One region of the Vallitalea pronyensis genome, then DNA from elsewhere that is predicted to be linked to it. Evidence: a T-box and tRNA genes for the amino acid it is inferred to sense, from the RefSeq annotation. Region 1 holds a T-box; the other holds one or more tRNA genes.
The links. The T-box of region 1 lies ahead of HZI73_RS17115 (proline--tRNA ligase). A T-box ahead of a tRNA ligase gene usually reads a tRNA of that ligase, here a tRNA-Pro.

Region 2: it has a tRNA-Pro gene. The T-box ahead of HZI73_RS17115 (proline--tRNA ligase) is inferred to sense a tRNA for this amino acid. The anticodon was not compared.

What each region holds. Positions count from the first base shown of each region.
Region 1 covers NZ_CP058649.1:4,058,089-4,065,580, forward strand. The annotation lists gene HZI73_RS17100 (S-layer homology domain-containing protein) at 1-1,028, opposite strand, end outside; gene HZI73_RS17105 (LytTR family DNA-binding domain-containing protein) at 1,439-1,885, shown strand; gene HZI73_RS17110 (hypothetical protein) at 1,912-2,322, shown strand; gene HZI73_RS17115 (proline--tRNA ligase) at 2,397-4,115, opposite strand; T-box leader at 4,258-4,472, opposite strand; gene HZI73_RS17120 (hypothetical protein) at 4,803-5,141, shown strand; gene HZI73_RS17125 (zinc dependent phospholipase C family protein) at 5,258-5,896, shown strand; gene HZI73_RS17130 (5'-nucleotidase C-terminal domain-containing protein) at 6,003-7,492, opposite strand, start outside.
Region 2 covers NZ_CP058649.1:5,096,656-5,104,147, forward strand. The annotation lists gene HZI73_RS21190 (manganese efflux pump MntP) at 1-56, shown strand, start outside; gene HZI73_RS21195 (class I SAM-dependent methyltransferase) at 242-820, opposite strand; gene HZI73_RS21200 (FAD-binding oxidoreductase) at 980-2,698, opposite strand; gene HZI73_RS21205 (FGGY-family carbohydrate kinase) at 2,760-4,289, opposite strand; tRNA gene HZI73_RS21210 (tRNA-Asn) at 4,638-4,709, shown strand; tRNA gene HZI73_RS21215 (tRNA-Pro) at 4,747-4,821, shown strand; tRNA gene HZI73_RS21220 (tRNA-Arg) at 4,829-4,905, shown strand; tRNA gene HZI73_RS21225 (tRNA-Lys) at 4,926-4,999, shown strand; gene HZI73_RS21230 (MATE family efflux transporter) at 5,121-6,485, opposite strand; gene HZI73_RS21235 (SDR family NAD(P)-dependent oxidoreductase) at 6,560-7,309, opposite strand; gene HZI73_RS21240 (cupin domain-containing protein) at 7,309-7,492, opposite strand, start outside.

The DNA.
Region 1 (7,492 bases):
ACATCGGTGAAAAAATCATATTTATTACTAAGTTGCCATTGTTTACCATCAAGAGACATAAATATATCCCTCTTATTAATACCTCTTCCTATTGTAAAAAATGCACTTCCATCCCAGTAAATCTTATTAATCTCTAATCCATTAATCATGGCATGAATTTCCATCGTATCCTTCTGAATATCAACAACGATACCTTGAATATCATCCGTATACATCCAATGAGACATCTTACCTGCCATTAACATCTTATGGTTCCCCATAGCTAGACTTCTAAAATCATATATATGTGAACGATCACCAATAAATTTCTCATCTTGACTCGTCCAATCTTGTCCATTTATGGATAAGAATAGTTGACCGTTTTCCCCTAATGCCCTATATTGTCCATCTATATAAGCAATCTCATTTATAGCACATTCATCTTCTAATACTACCTCTGTCCACTGGTTAGCATCTGTAGAAGTCATGATAAGTGGTTTCTTTATATCCTCAATAATAATACTCCCTACTGCAATAAATTGATTATCTTTGTAAAGAATATCATTTAAAACCATCGTGGGTTCTATAAAATGCGTCTTCCAGTTCTGGCCATCCATTGACGTCACGATTAAACCTGCTCCTACGGATACAATCATGTCTTGATTAGAATATACACCTCTTAGATTTAAAGACTTTTCTTCTATATGTATAGGATGTTTTTCCCACATTTTTCCATCCGTAGATGTCAGTATCGTATCTTCTCCAACAGCAATGAAACGATTATTCCACCAAGTAATGGCGTTTAAGTTACGGTCAGTGTTTATATCAATGGTTTTCCATTCTATTCTATCTTCTGATAAGAGCATCGTTCCTTTATCACCAACAATAACGTACTTATGCCCTTTATGTAATATGTCATTTAATGATCTTTCTTGCAAATGATTAATAGCTTCAGTCTCCGCATTTATTGGATTAGAAAACATGACTAACATAAATAGGAATAATAGGTTCATTATAAGCAACAATTTTCTCAATGAAATATTCTTCATTTGGATAACATCCTTTCAACACGTTTACATGGGATATCTTACAAAAGGCAATAATTCCTACTTCATTCATTTTCCTGATTATGTAAATAAAATATATTCACCATGTTATGATGTGTGTTTTATATCTCTGTTTATTTAATAAAATTTGTTATTTTTATACATATTTTATCACTTTAACGTAATTATGTCTATATTATTTTTTATTTCATTAAATTTTAAGGTTAATTTAAGTTTTATTTCTTTTTATAATTTAATCATAAATAGAATTATTATCACAATGTTTCTAATAGTTCATTGTCCATTATCATGCAACTTAATTTGAATATATAGCAACCTGTTCCAGAACCGTTTATGATTGTTATTATCTGTGATATATTATCCATATAAGGTACCTTATTGGGAGGTAGAGGATGAAATTCAAACTAATATGTAGTAAAAAAAATGAATACACACTAAGAAAACAATTAGAAAATGCCGGATTTGACATATCAGATGATGCAGACTTTGTTATTTCTGAGTATCATAAACCAAAAGATTTTTTAATGGGACGTATCCATGAAACCTATGAGGTATTACCCCTTAATACCATTCTTTACATAGAAACTTTTGGAAAAGAAGTCATTGCTCACACGCAAGACCAACAATATGTGCTTAGTGAGAAATTGTATCAATTAGAAGAACAGCTGGGTGAACAAGGGTTTATTCGTGTCAATAAATCACAATTGATTAACATCAAACACATTCTCGAAATTAACCCTTGGTTTGGTCAAAAATACAACATTACCATGAAGAATCATACAGAAATTGATGTCAACAGAACTTATTATAAGCGTTTTAAGGCATATTTTGGAATCTAATACATTGAAAAGGAGGAATTGCATTCATGAAAATGTTACTTGACCGTATTATAACGTATGCTGCAACAGGACTTGTTTTTTTTAGTATCAATATTTTTATTAGACGTCCAGATGCAAGAATGGATATTTTTTATTATATTGCTATCGGTATCATGATAGGCTTTATTATAGATTATTTTATGCCATCTAAAGTTTTTGCAAACCCGTTTTTGAGGTATGTATGCCCTACATTAGTATTTAATCTTATTGTATTCCTTTGGAATCTTATTTTATCAAGTGATGATGCTTTTTTACGTAATCCTAGTTATTGGTATACCTTGGGACTATTAAACATTGTATTTATTCTTGCCAGTTACCTGTACCGCCAAAAATACTTGAGAGAAAAAAAACGTATACAGCAATTACTGGAACGAAAAATTCAAGAAACCAATAAATAAACATTCATAAAACAAAAGAGGGTAATAAGAGAAAAAGCTAATGCAGTCATCTTGGCCACATTAGCTTTTTAACCTTATTGTAATTTACTCTTAATCAATGCAACCACATCTTGAACATCGACGTCTACCATTTCATCAAGATGACGGTCTTTCACTTCCACAATACCTTCTTTTGCTTTTCGCCCAACGGTTATACGGTAAGGTATACCAAATAAGTCAGCATCAGCAAATTTCTTGCCTGCAGCCATTTTCCTATCGTCTAATAGTACGTCAATACCTTCATCTTTTAGAAGGGTATAGATTGATTCTCCCAGTTCAGCTTGAGCTGCGTCTTTCGTATTAACCACAGTTACCATCACACCATATGGTGTCACACTGTCTGGCCATACAATACCTCGATCGTTGCTATGCTGATCAACGATTGCCGCAAGCGTTCGTGAAATACCAATACCATAAGAACCCATAACAAAGTAATTCTCTTTGCCGTTCTCATCTAGGAAGGTTGCATGTAATGAGCGTGAATATTTATCACCTAATTGAAAGATGTTGCCCACTTCATTACCGTAATCTATAGCCAGTGGTTTACCACATGTAGGGCACACATCATGTTCTTCTACCATGAGTAAATCCTCCACCACTTCACCGGTAAAATCTCTACCATACTGTACACCTTTTAGGTGATAGTCACGTTCATTAGCGCCAACAATCAAGTTAGGTATCTGGGTGATACGACTGTCTACAAGTAAGCGAACCTTATCGTTTGTGAGCACTTCTTCTGACAGCATAGGACCAACAAATCCTGGGATAGACCCAAGTACACTTTTAATATCGTCATCACTGGCTAACTGCATATCATGTTCAGCAACACCAAGATGATTAATCAGTTTGATTTCATTCACATTTCTGTTGCCTGGTATCATGGCTACAACGATTGTGTCCAGTACCTTATATACAAGAGATTTAGCAAAGCGATGCCCTTCTATTTTGAAGAATTTCTCCAGATCTTCAATGGTTGTCACTTTTGGTGTATGCACCTTCTCTACTTCCATGGCATCTTCTTCAATAGCATAGGCAAGTTTTACCACTGCACTTTCATCTGTTGAAGCATAATCACAAGCAGGACAGAAGACAAGACGTGTTTCACCTACTTCTGAAAAGGCAATAAATTCATGAGAAGCACTACCACCCATAGCACCAGAATCACCTTCTGCAACCATAACTTTCAGCCCGCAACGTTCAAATACCCGATCATAAGCTTCCCACATTTTAGCATAGGATTCTTTTAGGGATGCTTCATCCCGGTCAAACGTATAAGCGTCTTTCATAATAAACTCTTTACCACGAATCAGTCCAAAACGAGGTCTAATTTCATCACGGTATTTATTCTGAATCTGATAGATGCTCAGTGGTAACTGTTTATAGGAACTCAATTCGTTTTTAATTAAGTCTGTGAAAGCTTCTTCATGTGTTGGTCCAAGACAATACTCTCTTGTGTTTCTATCTTTTAATCGGAACATTTCTGGTCCAAATTTCTCCCATCTTCCACTCTCTTTCCATAACTCTGCTGGTAATAAAATTGGAAGAAGTGACTCTTGTGAATCAATGGCATCCATTTCTTCTCTAACAATCTGTTCAATTTTACGAATGACCCGATATCCTAACGGCAAATAGGAGTAAGTCCCTGAACTTAATTTACGAATCATACCTGCCCGTACAAGCATCTGATAGCTTAATACATCTGCATCTGATGGACTTTCTTTTAGGGTTGGTGCATATAATTTTGATACTTTCATCATCATTCCTCCTATTATTTTTTTGTGCTGAGTTGGTTAAGGCAATACCATCAGCTATCAACAATGCATTGGCTTTTGACGACAATTAATAAAAAGTAAACACCAGCAAACAACCTTACTACATTAAAAAAACCCCATCCCCAAAAGGGACGAAGTCGTCGCGTTACCACCCTCGTTAAATAGACAAGTTACATGTATCTATTTATCTCATATCCTTGGTAACGGAAGGGACCGCTATGCTTTCACATAGAACTCTGAGATAGGTTCAATAGGTCTTTTACTAAGAATCTTTCAGCTGGTAGATTCTCTCTCTGTTTGCATAGTTTCCCATTTACTAATTCTCTTCAACGTTATGATGCACTGATTGAAATTATATCAATTATAATGTTTCTATAGGTTTGTGTCAACCCCATTTGCATATTCTTTACATTATTTCTTACATAGAAGCTATGTATGAATCATGAGGAAGTGTTTTATGATTACATCATATGTATTATTATATTCATTTATATTTATTATGGTACGCATGCAATATAATCAAATGACATTCTGAAATACATAAACTCTCTTTCTATATTTGTATAGCATTATTTTTTGATTTTTACAAATGCTAATGGTATTATATCCTTATTCACTATAACCTATTTTTATGGATTAATAAAAATATCAGCCCTGTGAGGTGCTACCATGCTAAATCTGTTTGGTATTATTATAACCGTAGGCATTTATTTGGCAGTAATGAAATATCATCGATATCCAAAAGTAAAAGAAATATTGGACAATCTTTTTTGGAGAGAGATTTTTTTTGCAAAAAGAAATGATAAAAAAATTGGCATTACTTGGTTTAGAAGAGTTGTTATACTAACTCAGTTTATGTACATTTTTGGTATTGTTGGAAACGTTATAAGTTTTATTAAAGAACAGGATATCACATTCTTATTGATGATGGTATTGTTTATAATAGCATGGCCTTTAATGTTTCGTGCAGTTATTTATATCCAAAGAAAAGTATGGGGTATTCACTAGGTTATATTTCTTATTCATGACACTAGCTTTTCTATGATGGAATTGAATCTCCTTGTTGTTTCTGATAATATGATAGTACATTGAATTTATAAGTCATTAATGGAGGCGAAATATTTATGGCAACATGGGGTATACATATAAGAATTGCAGAAAAGTTATTGGACAAGTATGGAGATTTGGATGAAGTGAGTTTCTTAGTAGGAAATATTGGACCTGATTGTGGTAAACCCAATGAAGATTGGAGTTCTTTTACGCCTTCTAAAGAGGTAAGCCACTGGATGGATGAAAATAGAACCTTTCGAGCTGATTTGTTTTATAGTGAATATCTAGATAGTCCTCTATCCGATAAAAAGGAACGTTCTTTTTTACTTGGTTATTATGTACATCTATTGACAGATAGAGCGTGGCGTAACATGATCAATGATAAGAAAGAAACCCATGAAGCATATGCTCCACTAATAGAAGATAAGTCATTTATATGGACCATAAAAAAGGACTGGTATGATTTAGATTTTAAGTATTTTAGAGATCATCCAGATTGTATTTTCTTCAGGACCTTCCAACACATTACTTCCTTTCCTAACTATTTAGATTACTATCCAGAAGATGCAATTATCAACCAAGTAAGATATATTACAGCGTTTTACACATCGCCACATGATAATCTAGATAGGGACTACAAATATTTGACCATGGATGAGATGAATATATTTATTGATAACACTATTGATATGATAGTTCGCAAATTAAATTGAATCATAATATTTAAACCACTGATAATGTCAAAGAAAGTAGTACATGCAAAATGAAGTGAGATAGATATCATATCCCACTTCATTTTTATTTCTAAACGTTTTATAATTATGCAGCAACTTGAAGCTCTAACACACTCACTGCTTCGGATATATCTTTAATACGGTCATCTTCTAGGGCTTTGTCAAAACCATGTTTATTCATGAAGTCTATCAAGACTTCATCCATAGCACCAAATTCAGCAACGACTTTTTTGCCTTTGAACATCAAATAACCATCGCCTCCTGCAACAAGGAAATCATTGGTAACAAGAGTATACGTTTTGGTTTTATCGACTGGTTTTCCACCGATCATCAATGTCGTCACACGGTTACCCGCATCTTTTGAAGCATCAAATTCCACTGTCATTCCAGCAATATGAGGAAATGCGCCTTTAGCTTCTGGATAGGAATCAATACCATGTTCAATAGCTGTTATAATATCTGCACCTGTTAATTCAATAACTCTTACGGTATTTCCATATGGCAATACCGTTAATACTTCTCCTTTTGTCACAGGTCCTGCATTGATTGATGAGCGGATTCCGCCACCGTTAGTTAATGCAACATCTGCCTTTGAAATATCTAATAAAGCTTCAGCTAATAGGTTACCTAGATTGGTATTACCTGTTCTTACCAATTCTTTTTCACCAACAAGTTCAATTGGGGATTCTGCAACAACTTCTTCCGTTATGGTATCATTAGCTTTCTTTATCCCTGCAATAATTTCAGTCATTTCTTTGTCATCTTCTAAGGCTGCAGCTTGCTCTTTCTTGAACATTCTCGCTTGCTTTTTGACAACTTTTCCATCTTTTATAAGGAGTTCAACAACACCAACATTTCTAGTTTTTTCTCCAGCAGTAACAATTAGCGTCTCGTTAACCATACGACCAAAGTCATAAGTTGAATGTGAATGTCCATCTACAATAACGTCAATACCTGTTACTTTTTCAGCTAATTTATCCGTCGTATACTCACCTTCTTCACCAATGTGAGCAGCAGCAATGATGATATCAGCGCCTTGATCTTGTAATTTTTTAACCATTTTATCAGATGTCTCATAGATATCTAAGAAAGTTAGTCCAGCTGTATTGTCTGGATGTGATTTGTAAGTTGTCTCAGGTGTTGCTAAACCAAAGATACCCACTTTTAAATTACCAACATTCAGTATCATGGAATCATCTAAAATTAACGCATTATCTTCCTTTACAACATTAGCAGCTAACATTGGAAAATCAAGCATTTCTGCAAGTTTTACCATCTGGTCTGAACCGTAATCAAATTCATGATTACCTGCTGCCATAGCATCAATTCCCAAAGCATTAAGAACCTTAATACCTTCTTCACCTTTTGATAAGGTCACAAGATTATGTCCTTGCAGAGCATCCCCTGCATCAATATAAAGTGTATTTGGATTCGCTTCACGCATTTGACGAACAAAAGTTGCTAATTTTGCTGCCCCCATACCATCATATTTGCCTTCAATAAAGAAGCCGTGCATATCATTGGTATGAAGGATCGTTAATGGGGTATAGCCTTCAAACTTACCTTCTTCCATTA
Region 2 (7,492 bases), 1.0 Mb from region 1:
TACTTATTCTTATTGGATGTAAAATTTTGATAGCCCATCTTCTTCAAGGTATATAATATGATATACTAAAAACCTCAGAATCATTTCACATGACATACTGAGGTTTTTAAAACTATATTTAATTCTAATTCATGTTTTTTTCGTCTGGTCTAAGATCTTACCAGAATCATTATAGTATTATGATTAAATGGTTATTTAGCGTCTTAATCATACAATAAGCTTAATTGATCTTACATTGAGATTACATTTCACATTTGATGTTAAATAATCCATTATCATACTGATTACACTCTTTAATCTTAAACCCATTTTCAATAAGGATATCCTTAATACAGGACATTTTCTGTTCTTTTTCTTTCATCATTACAGCATATCCAGTATCAATGGCCTTTTGAGGTAAATCAATTTCCAATCGTAAGACAAATATATCCTTCTCTCCTCCGTCATAACTAGGTATGTACGTATCCCAAATCTCAAATATACCTCCTGGCTTTAATACTCTTTTAACTTCTGATATACATTCTATTTTTTCTTCTTCTTTCATGTACATCAATGTATAAAATAAGGTGGCTACGTCAAACTGATTATTAGTAAATTTTAAATCACATGCATCCATGATAACTTTAATTGAATCATTATTGGTCTCATTTAGTTCTTCTAACCTTCTATCAATAGCAATAACATTTCTTCCATAAAGACTTCCGATAACACCTTCTCCACCACCACCAATGTCTAAAATCAACATATCTTTATAGTCTTCTTTCAACATAATGTGTTTTTTTTCACTTTCCAAGAATCGCTTTGGATCAATTTGACTCATACTGAACACTCCCCTGTATTAATTTTTAGTTATCATCAAATTACCTAGTGATATCCATATGAATATCTTTATTTATATGGTTTTACACTTCTTTACTCTAAGTTTATCATATATTCTACCTATTTTCTATTTTTCATTTCATATTATATCGTTTATATATTATTTAAATTTTAATTCTCGTTTTTCTACGTCTAGACCTAAAGTTCCACCTGGATTCATAATATTATCTGGATCAAAATGTTCTTTCAGTGTCTTAATAATGGAATAACCATTGGCACCAAGATCATGTTCTAACCAGGGACCAAAGGATTTACCTACACCATGATGATGGCTAATAGCGGCTCCATACTTAATGTAGTTATCCAAGATACCCGCTTGATAATCCAGATATTCCTCCATTTCCATCCGTGCGATAATGATGAAGTAAAGGTTCGCACCTTGTGGGTACACATGAGACATATGGGTTAAGCATATGGTTTCTGGGCGAGCTTTACAATATTCCCTTAGTCCTTGATGGACTTCTGGCATGGTGTCCCAAGTGACGGAACATTCCATGGTATCAATAATGACACCAAAATCACCAAGGGCATCACGCATATAAGGGTCCTTGAACCGCCCTTTTTCCCATTCCTTTGTTGGATAACCTGTCAGATACATGGCACCATATTTTTTACATATTCTATGAAGCTTCTTTTTCATGTTCTTACAGAATCCTTTTTCACCATCTGTAAAACCTAAGAATAGACAACGCTCCATGGGTTTATAACCTCTTTTGGATATAATAGAGCCTAATTTTGTTCCCTCAACGTTATAAAGTTTTAGCATTAGACTGGTTTCTTCTGGGTCCGATAGACGAAATACGGAAGGCATGCCAAACTCTCCTTGGGTGATTTCTTTTGCGGCTGCTTGGGCATTTTCCCAACTTGGGAAAATGTAACTAAAGCGTATACGATTCTCAGGCATATAACGAAAAACTTTTAACGTGACATGGGTAAGTACACCAAAAGCTCCTTCACTCCCCATCATGATCTGGTCAATGGATGGTCCTGTTGCCATGGCTGGGTATTCCTCGGTCTTAATCACACCTACTGGTGTGGCGTATTCTTGACAAATCACAATATCTTCGATCTTACCATAATAACTGGAGTTCTGCCCTGCTCCACGGGTAACAACCCATCCCCCAACACCGGAATACTCAAAGGACTGTGGAAAGTGACCACAGGTATATGGTTTGGAGGCCCCCAATAACTCGGGTGCACCATTAAGTACCCGCTCAAGTTCAGGACCTTGCATTCCCGATTCCACGGTAATGGTCTGATTCTTTTCATTAAATGCTATGACTTTGTTGAAGTTAACGGCAAGGTCTAGGCTTACGCCGCCTTTTACGGCTTCCATACCTCTTGTTACTGTTGAGCCCCCTGACTTACAATAGATGGGTATTTTTTCTTGACTGCAATAACGCACAATGGCTTCAATTTGAGTCTTATTGCTTGGGTAGAGAACCACATCGGGCAGATGCTCAATGATGCCTTTTCGAAGTCGCATAAGATCAATCATGGTATTGCCATAAGATACCTTTAGTCTTGTATAGGTATCCTTTTTTATATGTTCCTGACCAACAATGCTGCTAAATGTCTCGATCTGCTCCTGGGATAGTTGAATGGGTACTTCCACATCAACTGTTTTAAGTCCTTCTTCTTGCTTTTTCTTAAAATAGTCATCTGTGAGACCAAAGGTGTCTTTCATCACTTTATATAAGCGTTCGTTGGGACTTTTATATTCTGTTGGGCTTCCCCATTTAAAGATGGATCGAAAACTTTTTTCAGGTGGTGCCGTATGTTCCCATTCAGGCATAAATCCGTCATATTTTTTCGTCATACAAACCCTCCTCTACTATGAATTCTGTCTTCTCCTTAGCTGTCTTTTTAAAACAAGAGACCTATCCATGCATGGCTTTATAGAGAGGCTTTAACTTTTTATAAATCTTACGGTAGATATCTTCGTAGATGTTTTTATAGATCGCCACATTCTTTTCATCGGGCTGGAATGCGTCCTTTATACGCACCATGTTTTTAACAGCATCTTTGTAACTCTTGTATTCTCCCTGGGCTACATAACCTATAATAGCGGCACCTAAACCCGATGTTTCATAGGTCTGAACACGGTATACAGGTCGATTAAATAAATCAGCTGTAATCTGACATATGGCATCACTCTGAGAGCCGCCACCCGATATCATAATGCGGTCAATGGTTTTACCAGATTTCTTTTCTATGTACCCTAACCCTTCAAATAAACCAAAACCTATTCCTTCAATGATTGCACGGTATATATGTATCCTTGTATGATAATCATCAAACCCAATAATAGCACCTTTACCTTCTGGCCGTTTTGCTCCAGGTCCCCAGAAAGGTTGAAATACCAATCCATCACAACCAGGTGACACATCATTCAGGCGTTTATTCAAGAGTTCTTCTGGTGAAATATTGAGTTCTTTTGCTTGACGAACTTCTTTCTGAGCAAATTCCTTTTTGAACCAAGAAATCATCCAATAACCTCGATAAATTTGGATTTCTGGATTGTATGCTCCCATAATAACTGCTGGAAATGGGCATATAAACCGTAAAGCTTCATAATATTTTTTAGTAGTGGTCTGAATGGATGCATTGGACCCAAGAGAGATACTCGCCGTATGATTATTAAAACACCCTACCCCCAATGTTTCACAACCTTTATCGGAACCACCTGCTATAACCTTTATCCCTGCTCTAAGACCTGTCTCTTTTGCTGTACCTTCTGTGATAGTTCCAATTAATTTTCCTGGCGCTACCAAATCACATAATTTTTCCTTCTCAATATGGAAGAGCTGACTCTTTTGCCCGTTTTTATGGTCCCATCTAAACTTCTTATAATTAAAGGGAATATGACCAATCTGTGACGCAATACTGTCTTTAAATTCACCTGTTAATTTGTAGTTTAAATAACCTGATATCTGTAGGTACTTGTAAGTTTTCTTCCAATTTTCAGGTTCATATTCTTGTATCCAATGGGCATTACAATTCATGCTAAACTTATTTGCTGTGGGCAGCATACCAACAGCAGCAATGGTCAGCTTATGATACAAATTCATCTCTCTTGGTTTTTTTATTTTTCTTTGATCCATCCATAAAATAGCTGGCCTTACCACCTGACCTTGTTTATCAAGTAACACACAAGAATCACGTTGTGTCGTTACGACAATGCTGTCAATAGCACCAAATATATCTGGCTCTTGTTCTTTTATGGCCTGGGTGGTCTCACATAGACGCTGCCAGTATATATCTGGATCTTGTTCGGCCCATCCAGGCTCAACAGAATAATAGGGGGTAAATTCTTTCTTTACTTTCACCAATAGATTACCATGTTTATCAAAGATTATTCCTCGTAGGCTCTGTGTGCCACAATCAATGGATAATACATATTTCCCCATGCCATTCTCCTCCTGTATCAATCTTTATTATTCATATTTTAACACAGGTTAAACATTAAAACTACTCCTACATGGTCATGATGCCGTTCTAAAAAATAGCCTCCTTTCCGAGATGAAGTCACATGTCATTCGGTCGTCCATATGTCTCTATGTCTATTCTATCACCATTTGGTCTTTAATTCAAGAATTATCCATCTTGATATGGTTAAATTAGTATGACACGCTTGCTCCACCAAATCCGCCTAAGGATAGATAATCATAGAAAGGCTTAGACAGGATACGATACATCTTTTTTTGGATAAAACTATTGACATTTATGGCATATTACAGTATAATTTTTCTTGCTGTTCCTCGATAGCTCAATGGTAGAGCATTCGGCTGTTAACCGAAGGGTTGTAGGTTCGAGTCCTACTCGGGGAGTTGTGAAGACCTTAAGAAATTAAGGGATGATGCACATCGGGGTGTGGCTCAGCTTGGCTAGAGCGCTTGATTTGGGTTCAAGAGGTCGCAGGTTCAAATCCTGTCACCCCGATTCGTGTGTGCCTGTAGCTCAGCAGGATAGAGCAGTGGCCTTCTAAGCCACGTGTCCGGGGTTCGAGTCCCTGCAGGCACGCCATTACAAACACTATATTTCATGGGTCACTAGCTCAGTCGGCTAGAGCACTGGACTTTTAATCCAGGTGTCCCGGGTTCGAGTCCCGGGTGACTCACTGGTACAAGCTATATTAAGGGTAGGATGCTACTTTTTATATAGCATTTTTTGCGCCAAAAATAGGCTGTTTGAGCAAAAGTGATTTCTTGCTTAAAACAACCTAAATTACTTCTTCAAAATTATTCCCCAACCAATTTTAATTCTTTATACTGTCGGGCATATAAGATCAGTGCAACAATGCCAGTGAGTATATTACTGAATAACATGGCGTACCAAATACTGTATTCTTCTAGGGTTGAAAATTCCATGAGTAGGATGATTAAGGGTAATCGAAAAGCGTATATCCTTACGATGGACATGCCTAAATTTATTTTTGTATGCCCTGTACCTTGAAAAACCCCTATGACAACTTGAAAAACTGCCCAAGGAATGACGGAAATGGAGTATACACCCATTGCATTGACGGTATGGTATAAGATGTCTGCATCTTGTTTCGCAAACAGTCCTGCTATTTTATAACGCATCAATAAAATAACAATAATAATCACCGTTGCCGACACCACACTCACGATAAATGTTTTTTTAACACCATCTCTAGCCCGGTCAGGTTGATTAGCACCAAGATTCTGGCTAATAATGGCTGCAAGCCCTGTTCCAAATCCAGCAACACAAGAAAAAATGAGTGAGTTGATTCGATTAGTAATACCATATCCAGCCAATACCTTTTCCCCAAAAGCCAATACATATTTATTCATCATGATAAAACCATAAGCAACGGATGATTTTTCTAATATAATGGGCAGTCCTATGATCATCAGTAATTTCACAACATGGCTTTTAAAAGCAAAATGCTTAAAGGATAACCTCATCATGTGTTTCTTAAGAAACAAATCATAAAAGGCATATAAGCTTACAATACCATTGCCTACAAGAGTGGATATGGCTAAACTGCTAATACCCATACCCCATCTAAAAATCAGAAAATACGTCAGTATAACTTTAATGATGATGGCAATCCCATTGATTATCATTGCTCTTAATGTTTCCCCATTTGCTCTCTTTGTGGCCAGATACGCCGAATTAATAAACATCAAAGGGGTACTTAAGAGGGTTATTTTGAAATAAATATTAGCTACACCCATCATGCTATCTGTAATAGAGGCGGCTATTAATATCTGCCTAGAACCCATAAAGCATATAACTGTAATGAGGCAACCTAATAGGCAGGCAATAGCTATAAGTTGAACAGCTATGGACTTTGATTTCTCATAGTCTTCTCTACCTATTTCTCTTGCAATAAGGTTGGTACCCCCTACTGCTAAACCATCACTTATGGCTCGAATCAAGTTATTAATGGGACCAACAAAAGCGATGGCTGATAACTCCAACCCTCCTATTTGCGCCACATACAAGGTATCTGCCAAGTTGTAAGCCGAATGGATAAAATTATTGATAGCTACAGGTAAGGCTAAAAGGTATATAGCGTGCCACATGGAGCCACTGATAATAACATGCCTGCGTTCTTGTATATGTCCTTTTCTCAATTGTGCCACCTCAACTCAAAAAAAGGGGCTGATACGTTTGATGCAACCAGCCCCTTTTATTCATCATCAATTTTTTATATAAATGCTTGCCCACCGTTAATTTGAATAATTTCACCTGTTAAAAAGGATGCCTTTTCACTGACTAAGAATTCAATAACCGATGCAACCTCACTTGGTTGACCAAATCGTTGTAATAAGATGTTCTTTTTCCAAGAATTGAAAAGGTTGATATCTTTTTCTTTTGTGGCTTGGTGGAATGGTGTGTCAATGGTTCCTGGTGAAACCGCATTCACCCTTATACCATACTCGGCTAAATCCTTAGCCAAAGCTCTTGTAAGTGTTGTTACAGCCGCTTTTGAAGCACCGTAGATACCAGCTCCAGGTCCGCCTGAATTCCATCCTGCAATGGATGTAAAGTTCACGATGGAAGGTGCATCACTTTTTTTAAGTAATGGAATGGCAGCTCTTGTTACATAGAACACACTATCAAGATTAAGAGCCATGACTTTTCGATAAAAACTTGTTTCCATGTCTTCGAAGCGACTTCTGCCACCAAGACCACCAGCATTATTAACCAGTACATCAATTTTATCGTAGGTATCACTGATTTTCTTAAAGCTGTCAATCACCTGTTGCTCATTGGTCACATCAAATAAGTAAAAATCCACATCAATGTTACAATCTTTTAATGTTTTTAAAGCTGTTTCAGCCTGTGCTTCATCAATACCATTTAAAATAATTTTATAACCATTTTGCCCTAGATTTTTGGCTGTTTCTAAGCCAATTCCACCTGTTCCTCCTGTTATTAAAGCATATCTATTCATTATTCCTGTTCCTCCTTTTTATTAATAAAATCTTGACGACAAGGGGTAAAAATATCTAATAGTTTCCCCTTTTTTAGACATACAGCACCATGCATAATATCTGGCTCTTTGAATGTACTGTCTCCTTTTCTAAGTATTTTTTTGTGACCATTAATATTGAACTCAAATTCACCTTCTAAAATA